3 regions of the Novosphingobium sp. FW305-C-111 genome follow, and region 3 is predicted to be linked to each of the others. Evidence: predicted binding sites of a transcription regulator. Region 3 holds the regulator's gene; each other region holds the start of a gene.
The links. Region 3 encodes LexA, which represses DNA repair genes until DNA is damaged. Its sites were predicted from a motif close to GTTCCNCNCTTGTTCT; they were not measured.

Region 1 (4,278 bases), on a different contig from region 3:
TCGGCCGCCTGCGCCTGCGCCTCTGCCATGGCATCAAGCACATGGTCGGCCAGCGTATCGACCAAACTGACAAGGAAATGCCCCGATCCCATTGCTGGGTCGCACACCCGCAGTTTCAGAATGGCTTCTGCCGGGTCGGCCTCGTTCAGATCACCAGTCTGGTAGTCCGGGGAATCCTTGGAGTTCAGCTTGGCAAGGGCGGTGCGGAAGGCATCGAGCCGTTCGGCAATAAGCGGTTCCAGCGTTTGATCGAGGATCAGGCCAACCAGCTCGTCCGGCGTGTAATAGCTGCCGCTGTTCTTTCGGGCGAACAGGTTGGGTCGGACCGTGAGCGCGCCGGAATCGTCGCGGACAATCTCAAACTCCAGCAACCGTTCATAGATCGAACCGAGCTGTTGCACCGAAAGGTCGCGATAGTTGATATAGCGTGCCGTGCCCCCTTCACGGAGCCAGGACAGGGCATCAAGCGTCGGAGCCATCACGCTATCGGGAATGCGGATGGAATCGAGCAGGGGCGTGCCATCGGCGGCGAACAAGCCACCATTATACGGCGGTATGCCTACCTTCGCCTCGCCCTTGTCGATGATCCGGGCAAGATCGGCCACATGGTGCCAGATCTTCGTGGCCGTATCCGAAAAGACATCGTTCTCGGAAACTCGCCTGCCCACCTCACTGCGCTGCTGTCGCAGAGCATAGTCATCATACCGCTTTTCGCCTACCGGCAGCAGGTCGCGATCTTCGGCGTAAAGCAGGAACAGCAGGCGATAGAGCAGAACAAGCGAGGCCTGGCGCACATCCTCCAGCGATGCATAAGGGGCGGCCTCGGCAATGGCTCCAGCCAGATCGGGAAAGACCTGCTCGAACACCAACTTGGAAAGGCTGGCGGCAACCCTTTCTTCGTAGAACGTTGCCGCAGCCCGCGCGCGTTCATGAAACGAGCGATTGTCCGTCCCGGTCTTGATGAAGGCATCGCGGCAGAACATGGTGGCGAAGACGCGCAGCCAATGTTCGCGCGTGGCCTCGTCGGCGAACAGATCATCGCCACCGTCCAGCGCAAGCACGCGGCCAAGATCGATCTCCAAGAACTCTTCGGAAACCGAACGTGCACCTGCCCAGTAAAGCCGCCATTTGGTGCCATTGGTCAGGATGCCCCAGCGGAGCTGGCCACTCGTCAGGTCATCGATCCGGCGCAGATAGCGGAGCATCTGGGTGGATGGCGCGGTGGCCTCATCACGGCCAGAAGCACGATCGAGCGGGCGTGCCCATCGTTTGCTCTCGACTACGGCCAGACCGTGGGCATAGCGCTTCCATTGCTCTTGAAGCGCGTTAGCTGCCGCCTTCGCTTCGGCATCCACGAACAACAAGCCATCCGGTACGTCGTCGCGACCGCTGACAGTCAAATTCTGCTGCCGCAAGGATTCCGTCCAGCTAAGCGCGCCAAGCACCGGCCAGATGAAGTCATCTTCCGTCTGGCTCTCATTGGTCTTGTGACTTTGCGGGAATGCAGCGGCGATCTTCTCCAGTGCAATACGAAGGCCGTCCGCATCTACCGCCAGATATCCTGGATCAGCCTTGATGGCTTCGGCCAGATAATCAGTCGTGAACAGAGAACCGGAAATGAAAAGTGCTGAATCAGACAAGCAGGAACCCCTTTGCGTTCACCTTAGTCAGACCGCCTCCCGGCGGGAAGAGCGCCGCAGCTTCTTTATCGTGGACCATCGCCTCGAATGAGACGCCTAGGAGAACCAGCGCGTATGAACGACGCAGCTAATTCCGTGCCTTAGCGCGAGGGCATTTTCAGCACCGGGGACGAGCAAATTCTCGAGGGGCTGATATGACGCAAGCAAGCTCGGCAGGTCATAGCGTTCGGCAAGTTCGGTAGCCTCCGCATCGTATGTGGCGAGTGCGTCGTCGGTCACTTGGTCACCTTACTTGCCCGCGATCAACCTATTAAGCTGCGCTGGATTCGGCCAGTTTCAGGGGATGGACCTCCAGCCGCGACCTGATTCAGATAGCTGCGCAAGCGCTCTTCGGTCCGCCGCCGCAGTCGCCGACCAGACCTAAGATCGGCTACCAGTCTCGGGTCGCCTGCGGCTAGTCGGCCGAACCTGCTAGGCGCCTCGCGGCTAAGCACCAAATATGCCTCGATCTGCTCCAGAAGCTCCATCGCCGTCGACTCGCTTTGCACTTGCGTTCTTGTTATGTTCCTAATAGGGATGCGTCCTAGAGTCTAGGATGACTTTTCCTAGATATCGTGACAGGACTGTGAGCGATGGACGACGCACGACAGGCTCTCGACGAGCTCATCTCATCCCGAAGGGGCTGTACTTATTCGGGGATTTCCCGGCTGCTCGGCCGCAACGTTTCCTACATCCAGCAGTACATTCGCAAAGGTAGTCCGCGCTATCTGGACGAGAGCGATCGCAACATTCTCGCGCGGTTCTTCGGCGTGGATGAGCGTGTGCTCGGCGCCCCCCCTCACCGCGGCGCACCTGTTGTCGAACTGGTGCAGATCCCGGTTCTGGACGTCGAAGCCTCCGCCGGTCACGGCGCGCTCGCCGAAATGGAAAACAAGAGCGGGCAATTCGGTTTCGATGAAGGCTGGCTCCGCAAGCTGACTCCGAGCAAGGCTTCAAGCCTGTCGATCATCCATGTTCATGGCGACTCTATGGAGCCAACGCTCAACGATGGTGACGAGGTCATGGTCGATCTTGGAGATGGGCAATCACGGCTTCGCGACGGCATCTATGTCCTGAGGATGGACGACGCGCTCAATGTCAAACGCGTTGCTATCGAGCCCCAGGGAAGGCGGATTTCCGTGCTGAGCGACAACCCCGCCTATCCGAGCTGGCGCGGCCTGGAGCGACGGTCGATCAACATCGTCGGCCGCGTCCTGTGGTTCGGCCGTAAACTCCAGTAGGTCTGACACAGAGATGTTTCTGATTTTCGCCGCCTCGGTCGTTTCTGCCGGTCAGATTTTCACGTGCACGCCTACCCATGTCTGGGATGGCGATGGTCCGCTCTGGTGCGCCGAAGGACCGCATATCCGCATCGCGGGGATCGCCGCGCGGGAAATGGATGGAACCTGCCGCACGAACCAGCCCTGCCCCCGGGCCTCGCCGCTCGAAGCCCGCGATGCGCTGGTTAATCTGATGGGCGGACCTCGCGGGAGCATTTCGACCGGGCACGTGGTCGATCAAGGCCCGAGGCTGACCTGCCGTTCCGAAGGTTCGGCCGGCGGCAGCAGGACAGCTGCATGGTGCCGTCTGCCTTCGGGCGCCGATCTTTCCTGCGCGATGATCCGCACACGTACGGTCCTGCGCTGGGACCGTTACTGGAAGGGTCCCGCGTGCCGGTAAAGGCCAACCTCCACCTGATCGGACACCTCGAAGAAGGTCCTTTTGGCCTCCTTCTTCGGACCGGTGGCGGAGTCTGGGAACTGGAGGCGAACCGCCGATCACGCCGCCTGGTGGGCTGCAAGGTCGAAGTCACAGGCCACCGTACCGGTTTCAACGGCCTGATCTGCGACGCGATATGGCCGGCAGGTCAGCCCCGCCCTCGCCGCCGGAAGTTTAACCTCGAATATGTCCTGGCCGGTGGGTTCGTCGCCTACGGCCTTATTGCCACCCTTCTCGGGTTCGCTGGATATTTCGGTTGATGCTCAGCGAGTGGGAACTCTGGGCCTGCGCCAACCAGGTGCTGCAGACGCATGGCGACAAGGCCCCCCGCCACGTCGCTGAGCAGATCGGTGCCCTGGCGCTCGCCGGCGATGAAGCAGGCATTCGCACCTGGCAGGCCATCGCCAGACGCATTGCCCAGTTGACGAGCGGACATCCCGATACGCCGCCTCATTGATCCAATTAGCCGCCGAGCAATAAACCGGCGTCTTCACCCGATCGGCGCGAGGTCGCCCGGAAACAGGCAGGGCTGAGCGCGGCTACTCGCATATTCCTCGCCTTCGATAACGAACCCCCGCATCCGCTCGACAAGGTGGCGCGCCAGATCGACTCGAGCGTTTCTCTGGGAGCGTGGATCATCGGCATTCAGCCCGCGTCGGCTCGGGCGCCCCAGCGAGCGCCACTTCGAGATAGGTGAGCAGGATATCGTCGGCGATTCGGGGCATGGAGACAATGAGAACAAATATGGAACTTTATGTCAATCGGCCGCATGGGGACGCATGCGGACAACGCCCGGCTAGATCCCGATCTCGAACGGCTTGGTGATTGAGCGGTCGAGTTCCGGCGGTTCGCGCGTCGGTGCTGCAACCCTGTCCCTCGC
Region 2 (4,278 bases), on a different contig from region 3:
GTAGTCCGTCTGCCCGCCGGCGCTGAGTTCGATCTTGGGTGCTTCGGCGGTGTTGTCCGCCTCCACGCCGCCGGCGAACCCGGCGCGCTGGACCGACTTCGAGCGCAGGTAATAGAGCGACTTGATGCCCTTCTCCCATGCCTGGAAGTGCAGCATCAGCAGGTCCCACTTGTCGACGTCGGCGGGGATGTAGAGGTTGAGGCTCTGCGCCTGGTCGATGAACGGGGTGCGGTCCGCCGCGAATTCGAGCAGCCAGCGCTGGTCGATCTCGAAGCTGGTCTTGTACACCGCCTTCTCCTCCGGCGAGAGGAAGTCGAGGTGCTGGACCGAGCCGCCGTGCTCGAGGATCGAGTTCCACACGTTGGTCGAATCCTTGCTCTTCGAAGCGAGCAGCTTCTCGAGGTACGGGTTCTTGACCACGAACGAGCCTGACAGGGTCTTGTGGGTGTAGATGTTGGCCGGGATCGGCTCGATGCAGGCCGAGGTGCCGCCGCAGATGATCGAGATCGACGCGGTCGGCGCGATCGCCATCTTGCAGCTGAAGCGCTGCATCACGCCCATGTCGGCAGCGTCCGGGCATGCTCCGCGCTCCTGCGCCAGCAGCAGCGAGGCCTCGTCGGCCTTGGCCGCGATGTGCTTGAACATCTTGAGGTTCATCGCCTTGGCCATGGCGCTTTCGAACGCGATGCCCTTCGACTGCAGGAACGAGTGGAAGCCCATCACGCCCATGCCGACGCTGCGCTCGCGCGCGGCCGAGTACTTGGCGCGGGCCATCTCGTCGGGCGCGCGGTCGATGTAGTCCTGCAGCACGTTGTCGAGGAAGCGCAGCACGTCCTCGATGAAACGCTCGTCCTTGTTCCACTCGTCCCAGGTTTCCAGGTTGAGCGACGACAGGCAGCACACCGCGGTGCGATCGTTGCCGAGGTGGTCCTTGCCGGTCGGCAGGGTGATTTCCGAGCAGAGATTCGAGGTCGAGACCTTGAGGCCGAGGTCGCGGTGATGCTTGGGCATCGTCCGGTTCACCGTGTCGTTGAACACGATGTAGGGCTCGCCGGTGGCGAGGCGGGTCTCGACCAGCTTCTGGAACAGCGAGCGCGCATCGACCGTGCCGCGCACCGAACCGTCCTTGGGGCTGCGCAGGTTGAATTCGGCACCGTCGCGGACCGCTTCCATGAACTCGTCGGTCAGCAGCACGCCGTGGTGGAGGTTGAGCGCCTTGCGGTTGAAGTCGCCCGAAGGCTTGCGGATCTCGAGGAACTCCTCGATCTCCGGGTGCGAGACGTCGAGGTAGCAGGCGGCCGAGCCGCGGCGCAGCGAGCCCTGCGAAATCGCGAGGGTCAGCGAATCCATCACGCGGACGAACGGGATGATGCCCGAGGTCTTGCCGTTGAGGCCGACGCTCTCGCCGATGCCGCGGACCTGGCCCCAGTAGGTGCCGATGCCGCCGCCGCGGCTCGCCAGCCAGACGTTCTCGTTCCAGGTGCCGACGATGCCTTCCAGGCTGTCCGACACCGAGTTGAGGTAGCACGAGATCGGCAGGCCGCGGCCCGTACCGCCGTTCGACAGCACCGGGGTCGCCGGCATGAACCACAGCCTCGAGATGTAGTCATAGAGCCGCTGGGCGTGCGCCTCGTCGTCGGCATAGGCGTCGGCGACGCGCGCGAACAGGTCCTGGTAGGTCTCGCCCGGCAGCAGGTAGCGGTCGTCCAGGGTGTCCTTGCCGAACGCGGTCAGCAGCGCGTCGCGCGAGGCGTCGACCACCACGCTGAAGCGGCGGTCGTGAACCTTCTTGGAGTCCTCCTTGCCGGCGCTCGCGGCAGCCGACATCGCGCCCGCCAGCGCACCGGCAGCCAGAGTGTCGAGATTCGGCGTATCGACGAGCGCAGCCGAGCCTGCATCCTTCGCGGTCATCGTCAAAGCCTCACCATCGCTAGTCCTGCCAATGTCTTGCGCCGTCGCGCTGTCGAAACCCAGTTCGTCCTGTGCCGCCACGGAATCGTTTCCAGTCCTGAAATCCACGTTCGATGCCCCCATTCGCGGCCCGGATTGCTCCGTTCTGGCCCGCGTGCCGATCCCCGTTTTCGCGGTCCGCCGGCAGGGCCGATGTTCCGCTTGTGTTCGAATCGGCGGGCAAGCGCCGATCCTAGCAGCAAAGGGGCGAGCGGCACCGAAAACTTGTCCACAGCCCCCGACCGGAGTCCATGCGATTCCACGCGATGAGCGATGCGGAAACGTGCGACCCCGATATGGTGATGCGAGCCATTGGCAACAAGGTTTTGTGCCTGGGCCCGCTTCGACCACTACCCATAGTGCCTGAAGCCGAGTCAGGAACAAGAGGGTAAATGGCGGATTGACGGTGCGGTTCGTCGCACGCCCGATTCGCTTCGTCGCAGCCTCGACGCGGCCCGGCGCGGCGACGCGTGGACAGTCCAAGGGTTTGCAGTTCGGCAAGAGCGAAAATGCGGTTGGTCGAAATTATTTTCGCGCGTTACCAAGTTGTGGACAAACGGGGTGCCGCTTGAAGCGGCCCATGAAGCTGTGGAGAAACGGTACGGCCATGTTCAACATCATCGGAATGATCGTCTCGGGCCTGATCATCGGCGCGCTGGCGCGCTGGTTCTACCCCGGCGACGTCGACTTCGGCTTCTGGAAGACCATCGGCCTCGGCATCGCCGGCTCGCTGCTCGCGGGCCTGCTGGCGAGCCGCAGCGACAACGGCACGTTCCTGGGCCTCAATCGCGCCGGCTGTCTGGGTTCGGTGATCGGGGCGATGGCGCTGATTTTTGTGGGGCGGCATTTTTTGTGAGTAGCAAAGCGGCGGCGTTGGAGCTTGATCCGGCATCCCGCTTTCGCGTTCCGGCGCTGTAGCTGATCCGCGCGGCACCCGAATTCGCTCCGGCACGTAGGGGCCGCGGCCAAGGCAGCACCCCTTCCAGCCACGTTCCTCGTACAAGTACAGTCATGACACGCGCGCAGCACGCTTGCTGAGCGGAATCCATGACCAAATCGGTGTCGGCAAATGCAGATAGGGTAGGACTTCGCCCCCGCGATCAAGAAATATCCGAAACGGATAGAATTACCGCGCCTGGCCGACGGGCGAGGCTGCCAACTGCCCGCCACTCCATGCGATTGATTGCCGCGTCGAAGCGATATTGGCGATCGTCAGAACAGATACTGCCCCTGTCCAAAAACAAGAGCCCAAGGCACAATGAACAATTCTTCAAACATCTCTAAAATAACCACAATATAAACTGTTGAAGGTTTTTAGACCGATCTGATACCTTCCAAATTGGGCCAGGATGATTCTTTAGTCATTAATAAGTTGACGTCGCAGCGGACAGAGAAATTCCGCCGCGATTACTGAGCTTTGGCGGTCTTCCTGGTCTGCCAGCCCCTGGGGCAGGGGTCAAACAGGAGGATGTTATGAGAACAGCATTGTTCGTCATCGGTGCGCTGGGCCTTTCCGCGCCAGCGTTCGCCGCGGATCCCGTCATGTTCACATTCAAGACGGCTGACCAGCCGGCCACCGTGCTGGGCAACGGGGACATCATGGGCTTGTCCTACACCGGCAAGATGTGGACCACCTGGGCCGACGGGAAGAAGACGGAATCGACCTATACGTGCGTGTCGACGTCCAACCCGCCGAATGACCAGATTTTTGACACGACGACCGTCTGCGACGGGAAGTCGGCTGACGGCAACTACACCTCGATCTGGGGTTGCAACCTGATCGACAAGGCCAAGATGACGGTGGGCTGCGTCGGCGGCCTGTATGGCCAGACCGGCTCGTTCGCCGGTCGCGCCGGCGCGGCAACGTACAGCGGCGCAGTAGGAGGCGGCATGGGAACCGGCCAGTGGGGCGGTTGACCTACTGACCAGGACGGCCAGTCGGCCCTCGCCGGCCCGAGATCCGGCTCACCCAGTCCCCCCCACGGTGAGCCCCTCGACCAGCAGGGTCGGCTGGCCGACGCCGGCCGGCACGCTCTGCCCGCCCTTGCCGCACACGCCGACACCCTCGTCCAATGCCATGTCGTTGCCGATGCCGAGCACCCTCGTCAGCACCGTCGGCCCGTCGCCGATCAGGGTCGCGCCCTTGATCGGGGCGCCGAGCCTGCCGTTCTCGACCTTGTAGGCCTCCGTGCAGCTGAACACGAACTTGCCGCTGGTGATGTCGACCTGCCCGCCGCCGAAGCTCTTGGCATAGATCCCGTCCTTCATCCGCCCTAACAGCTCGGCCGGGTCGTCCCGGCCGCCGCGCATGAAGGTATTGGTCATCCG
Region 3 (4,278 bases):
GGACCAGCCACGCTACGCCGCATCGACGAATTCCTGGAGGGGCGCCCGTTCGAACGCGGCAACTGGCTGGCAGTGGCCTTCGCAGCAGGCATCGTCGTCTGGCTGGGCCTCGATGGGCCTGCGCAATGGCTGGCGCTGTTGGCAATCGCTGCCCTGATGGCGGGCGCGGCTGCCTTGACCGTTCCGCAGCGCCTTGCCTGGCTGCGGCTTGCAGTGCTCTCCACCACGTTGATGGTGGCGGCGGGGTGCCTGACGGTCTGGGCCAAGTCGGCGCTGGCCGGCGCCCCGACCATCGAGCGGCCCATGGTCGTCCGCCTGACCGGCCGGATCGAGGCACGCGAGGTCCAGGGCGCAGAGGACCGGGTCCGGCTGACCTTGTTGGCGCGGCTGACCGGGCAGGACCAAGCGATGCGTGTCCGGGTCAATCTCGACGACGCCGACGACGACCCCGCGTTTGCCGAAGGGGCGACGGTGGCGATGCGAGCCCGGCTGATGCCGCCCGCTCCGCCGATGCTTCCGGGCAGCTACGACTTTGCCCGGGCAGCGTGGTTCGCCGGGATATCCGCCACCGGCAGCGTGCTAGGAAAGCCCCGGCTGATCGAGCCGGCCAGCGGCGGCGCGCGGCTGCGCGAATGGCGGCACGCATTGTCGGAGCATGTCCGCGCGCAACTCGGCGGCACGCCCGGCGCGATTGCGATGGCCTTTGCCAGCGGCGACCGCGGGGAGATCGCCAAGGCCGACGAGGAAGCGATGCGCGATGCGGGGCTCACCCACCTGCTGTCGATCAGCGGGCTGCACGTGAGCGCGGTGGTGGCCGCCGGCTATGCGCTGGCGATCCGGCTGCTCGCACTGTGGCCATGGCTCGCGCTGCGGGTGCGGCTGCCGGTCGTCGCGGCAGCGGTCGGGGCCGGCGGCGGGATCGCCTACACGCTGCTGACCGGGGCGGAGGTGCCGACGATCCGCTCGTGCATCGGTGCGGTCCTGGTGCTGGGAGCACTGGCGCTGGGGCGCGATCCGCTATCGATGCGGATGGTCGCCATCGCCGCGCTGTTCGTCATGCTGCTGTGGCCCGAGGCGGTGCTGGGCCCGAGTTTCCAGATGAGTTTCTCCGCGGTCATCGCCATCGTCGCGCTGCATTCGGCCGAGCCGGTGCGGCGGTGGTTTGCCCGGCGCGAGGAGGGGTGGGTCATGGCAATCCTGCGCCACGGGGCGATGCTGCTGGTGACCGGCGTGGTGATCGAGCTGGCGCTGATGCCGATCGGGCTGTTCCATTTCCACCGCGCCGGGATCTACGGCGCTTTGGCCAACGTCGTTGCCATCCCGCTGACGACGTTCGTGTCGATGCCGCTGATCGGGCTGGCGCTGCTCCTCGACATCGCAGGACTGGGCGCGCCGGCGTGGTGGGCGGCGGGCAAGTCTCTCGAGTTGCTGCTGTGGCTCGCGCACGTCACCGCCGCGCAGCCCGGCGCGGTGGCGCTGCTGCCGGCGATGCCGGCCGGGCCGTTCCTGCTGTTCGTGGCCGGCGCGCTGTGGCTGGCGTTGTGGAGCGGGCGGGTGCGGCTGTGGGGGCTGCTGCCGGTGCTGGCGGGGGTTGCCGGAATGTCCCTTGTGCGGCCCGCCGATGTGCTGATCTCGGGCGACGGTCGCCATGTCGGCATCACGGGGGAAGGCGGAGAATTGCTCCTCCTGCGCGAGGGGCGGGGCGACTACGTCCGCGAAAGCCTGCTCGAGATTGCCGGGATGGACGGCGAGGTGCGCACGCTCGACGCATGGCCGGGCGCGACCTGCAACCGCGATTTCTGCTCGCTCGTCCTGACGCGCGAGGGGCGGCGCACGCGGCTGCTGATCGCGCGGGGCCGCGACATCGTCGAGGAGTATCCGCTTGCCGCCGCCTGCGAACGCGCCGACCTGGTCATCGCCGACCGCCGCCTGCCGTGGACCTGCCGCCCGCACTGGCTCAAGGCCGACCGGCGGATGCTGGCGACGAGCGGCGGGCTGGCGCTCGACCTTGCTGCCCGGCAGGTCACCAGTGTCGCCGACACGCAGGGGCACCACGGGTGGTATCGCTGGCCGGAGCCTCGGAACCGCTCGCGCCAGGCCGGCCCCCCTCCGTCAGCCGCCGATGCGGCTGCCACCTCCCCGGGCGGGGGAGGATCGGCGGATCAGTGATAGCGGCGCAGCAGCCCGGCGAGCTTGCCCTGCACCTGGACTTCGGCCGGCTTGTAATACTGCGGATCATAAGCGGCGTTGGCCGGGTCGAGCCGGATCATCCCGTTCTCGCGGCGCAGGTACTTGAGCGTGGCTTCCTCGCCGCGGACCAGCGCGACGACGATTTCCCCATCGCGCGCGGTCTCGGTCCGCCGAACGAGGGCATAGTCGCCGTCGAGAATTCCGGCTTCCATCATCGAGTCGCCCGATACCTCGAGCGCGTAGTGCTCGCCCGCGCCGAGCAGTGCGGCCGGGACCGGCAGGGTCGACTGGCCCTCAAGCGCCTCGATCGGCGCGCCTGCCGCAATGCGGCCGTGGAGCGGGAGCTCGATCACGTCGTTGGCGGCGGCGGGCTGCGCCGCGGGCTTCTTCAGCGGAGTCAGCGCGGAATTCGAGTTCGCGGCGGCCTTCACCGGAGTCTTCGCCTGCGCGCTCTCGGGCTGGCGGAGCACTTCCAGCGCACGGGCGCGGTTGGGCAGGCGGCGAATGAAACCGCGCTCTTCCAGAGCGGAAATCAGGCGGTGGACGCCGGACTTCGACTTGAGGTCGAGCGCCTCCTTCATCTCTTCGAACGACGGGGAGATGCCGGTTTCCTCCAGCTTGTTCTGGATGAAGGTGATCAGTTCGTGCTGCTTGCGCGTCAGCATCAGTCTCACTCCCGCGAGCGCCCGACCATCAGGCGAACGAATGCGGAACGAATAAGCAACCTGCGAGAACCCGTCAAGCAATTCCGCCATTTTCGAGCAAGTAGATGCTCACCGCTTCGCCGGCGGCGCGCTCGGGCGCGTGGGCTTGGCGCAGGATGAGGGCATTGGCGCGGGCCAGCGGGGTCAGCGCGCCCGAATCCTGGAGCGAGTCGGGCGTCACCCGCTCGCCGTCCCAGGTGCCGCGAAGAAACTCGGTGCGACTGCCGCCCTTTGCCATGTTTTGCGCCAGAACCGAGGAAATCGGCCGCGGGCAGGGTGCGTCCGAACCGAGCATCGCCCGTACCAGCGGCAGGAGGAACAACCACGCGGTGACGAACGCCGAGGCGGGATTGCCCGGCAGGCCGAGCACCAGCTGCCGCCCGCGCCGGGCCACCAGGAGCGGCTTGCCGGGCTTGATGGCGACCCGCCAGAACTCGAGGTCGGCTCCGAGCTCGGCGAGCGCCGGACGGATCAGGTCGTGGTCGCCGACCGAAGCGCCGCCGGTGGTGACAATCAGGTCCGCATCCGGCGCGGCGGAGAGCGCGGCGACCAGCGACTCGAGCCGGTCTGGAACCGGGCCGCTGCACGTCACCTGCGCGGGCAGGCCGCCGAGCATCGCGGCGATCATCGGGCCGTTGCTCGCCGGAAGCAGCGCCGGGTCGCGGCCCGCGCCGGGTGCGACCAGCTCGTCGCCGCTGTCGAACACCGCGATCCGCGCCTCGCGGCGGACCGGCAGGAGGTGGTGGCCCGCCGCGATGGCCAGCGCGAGCTGCGCGGGGCCGAGCTGGGTTCCCGCAGCGAGGACCGGCGATCCGGCGGCGAAGTCCATGGCCTGCGGGCGGATGTGCCTGCCCGGCGGGACGGGCGCTTCGCCGGTCAGCACCAGCGCATCGCCGTCGCGGCGGCAGTCTTCCTGGAGGAGGACGGCGTCCGCACCCTCCGGCACCACCGCGCCGGTCGAGATCCGCACCGCCTCGCCCGGACCCACCGTTCCGCTGAAGGTATGTCCCGCGGCGCTTTCGCCGATGACGTGCCACGGCCCGGGGAGGTCCGCGCCGCGCAGGGCGTAGCCGTCCATGGCCGAGACGGGGGCGGCGGGCTGGTCGCGGCGGGCGGGGAGGTCCTGGGCGAGCCAGAAGCCCGCGCATTCGGTGATGCGGCGGTGTTCGACGGGCAGCGCCGGGGCCATCGCCATCAGCTTCGCCTGGGCATCGGCAAAGGGGAGGGGCGGGGCCTTGCCGCTCACTCCGCCGCCTTCCAGTCGCCCGACTTGCCGCCGCGCTTTTCGATCAGCCGAACGCTTTCGATGACCATGCCTTTGTCGACCGCTTTGGCCATGTCGTAAATCGTCAGCAGCGCGACCGAGACCGCGGTCAGCGCCTCC

Region 1: AC3WLD_RS10310 (S24 family peptidase) is a predicted target of LexA. The motif match lies at 2,188-2,203, and genes of this name have one in related genera.
Region 2: AC3WLD_RS05355 (ribonucleoside-diphosphate reductase subunit alpha) is a predicted target of LexA. The motif match lies at 2,106-2,121, and genes of this name have one in related genera.

The regions. Positions count from the first base shown of each region.
Region 1 is NZ_JBYSYP010000007.1:148,006-152,283, reverse strand. It holds gene AC3WLD_RS10315 (Eco57I restriction-modification methylase domain-containing protein) at 1-1,640, opposite strand, end outside; gene AC3WLD_RS10310 (S24 family peptidase) at 2,273-2,920, shown strand; gene AC3WLD_RS10305 (hypothetical protein) at 2,934-3,359, shown strand; gene AC3WLD_RS10300 (DUF5818 domain-containing protein) at 3,350-3,658, shown strand; gene AC3WLD_RS10295 (DUF6961 family protein) at 3,658-3,855, shown strand; gene mobF (MobF family relaxase) at 4,195-4,278, opposite strand, start outside.
Region 2 is NZ_JBYSYP010000003.1:240,147-244,424, reverse strand. It holds gene AC3WLD_RS05355 (ribonucleoside-diphosphate reductase subunit alpha) at 1-1,911, opposite strand, end outside; gene AC3WLD_RS05350 (GlsB/YeaQ/YmgE family stress response membrane protein) at 2,558-2,806, shown strand; gene AC3WLD_RS05345 (hypothetical protein) at 3,424-3,867, shown strand; gene tldD (metalloprotease TldD) at 3,916-4,278, opposite strand, start outside.
Region 3 is NZ_JBYSYP010000005.1:212,433-216,710, reverse strand. It holds gene AC3WLD_RS08150 (ComEC/Rec2 family competence protein) at 1-2,169, shown strand, start outside; gene lexA (transcriptional repressor LexA) at 2,163-2,855, opposite strand; gene AC3WLD_RS08140 (molybdopterin molybdotransferase MoeA) at 2,929-4,140, opposite strand; gene moaC (cyclic pyranopterin monophosphate synthase MoaC) at 4,137-4,278, opposite strand, start outside.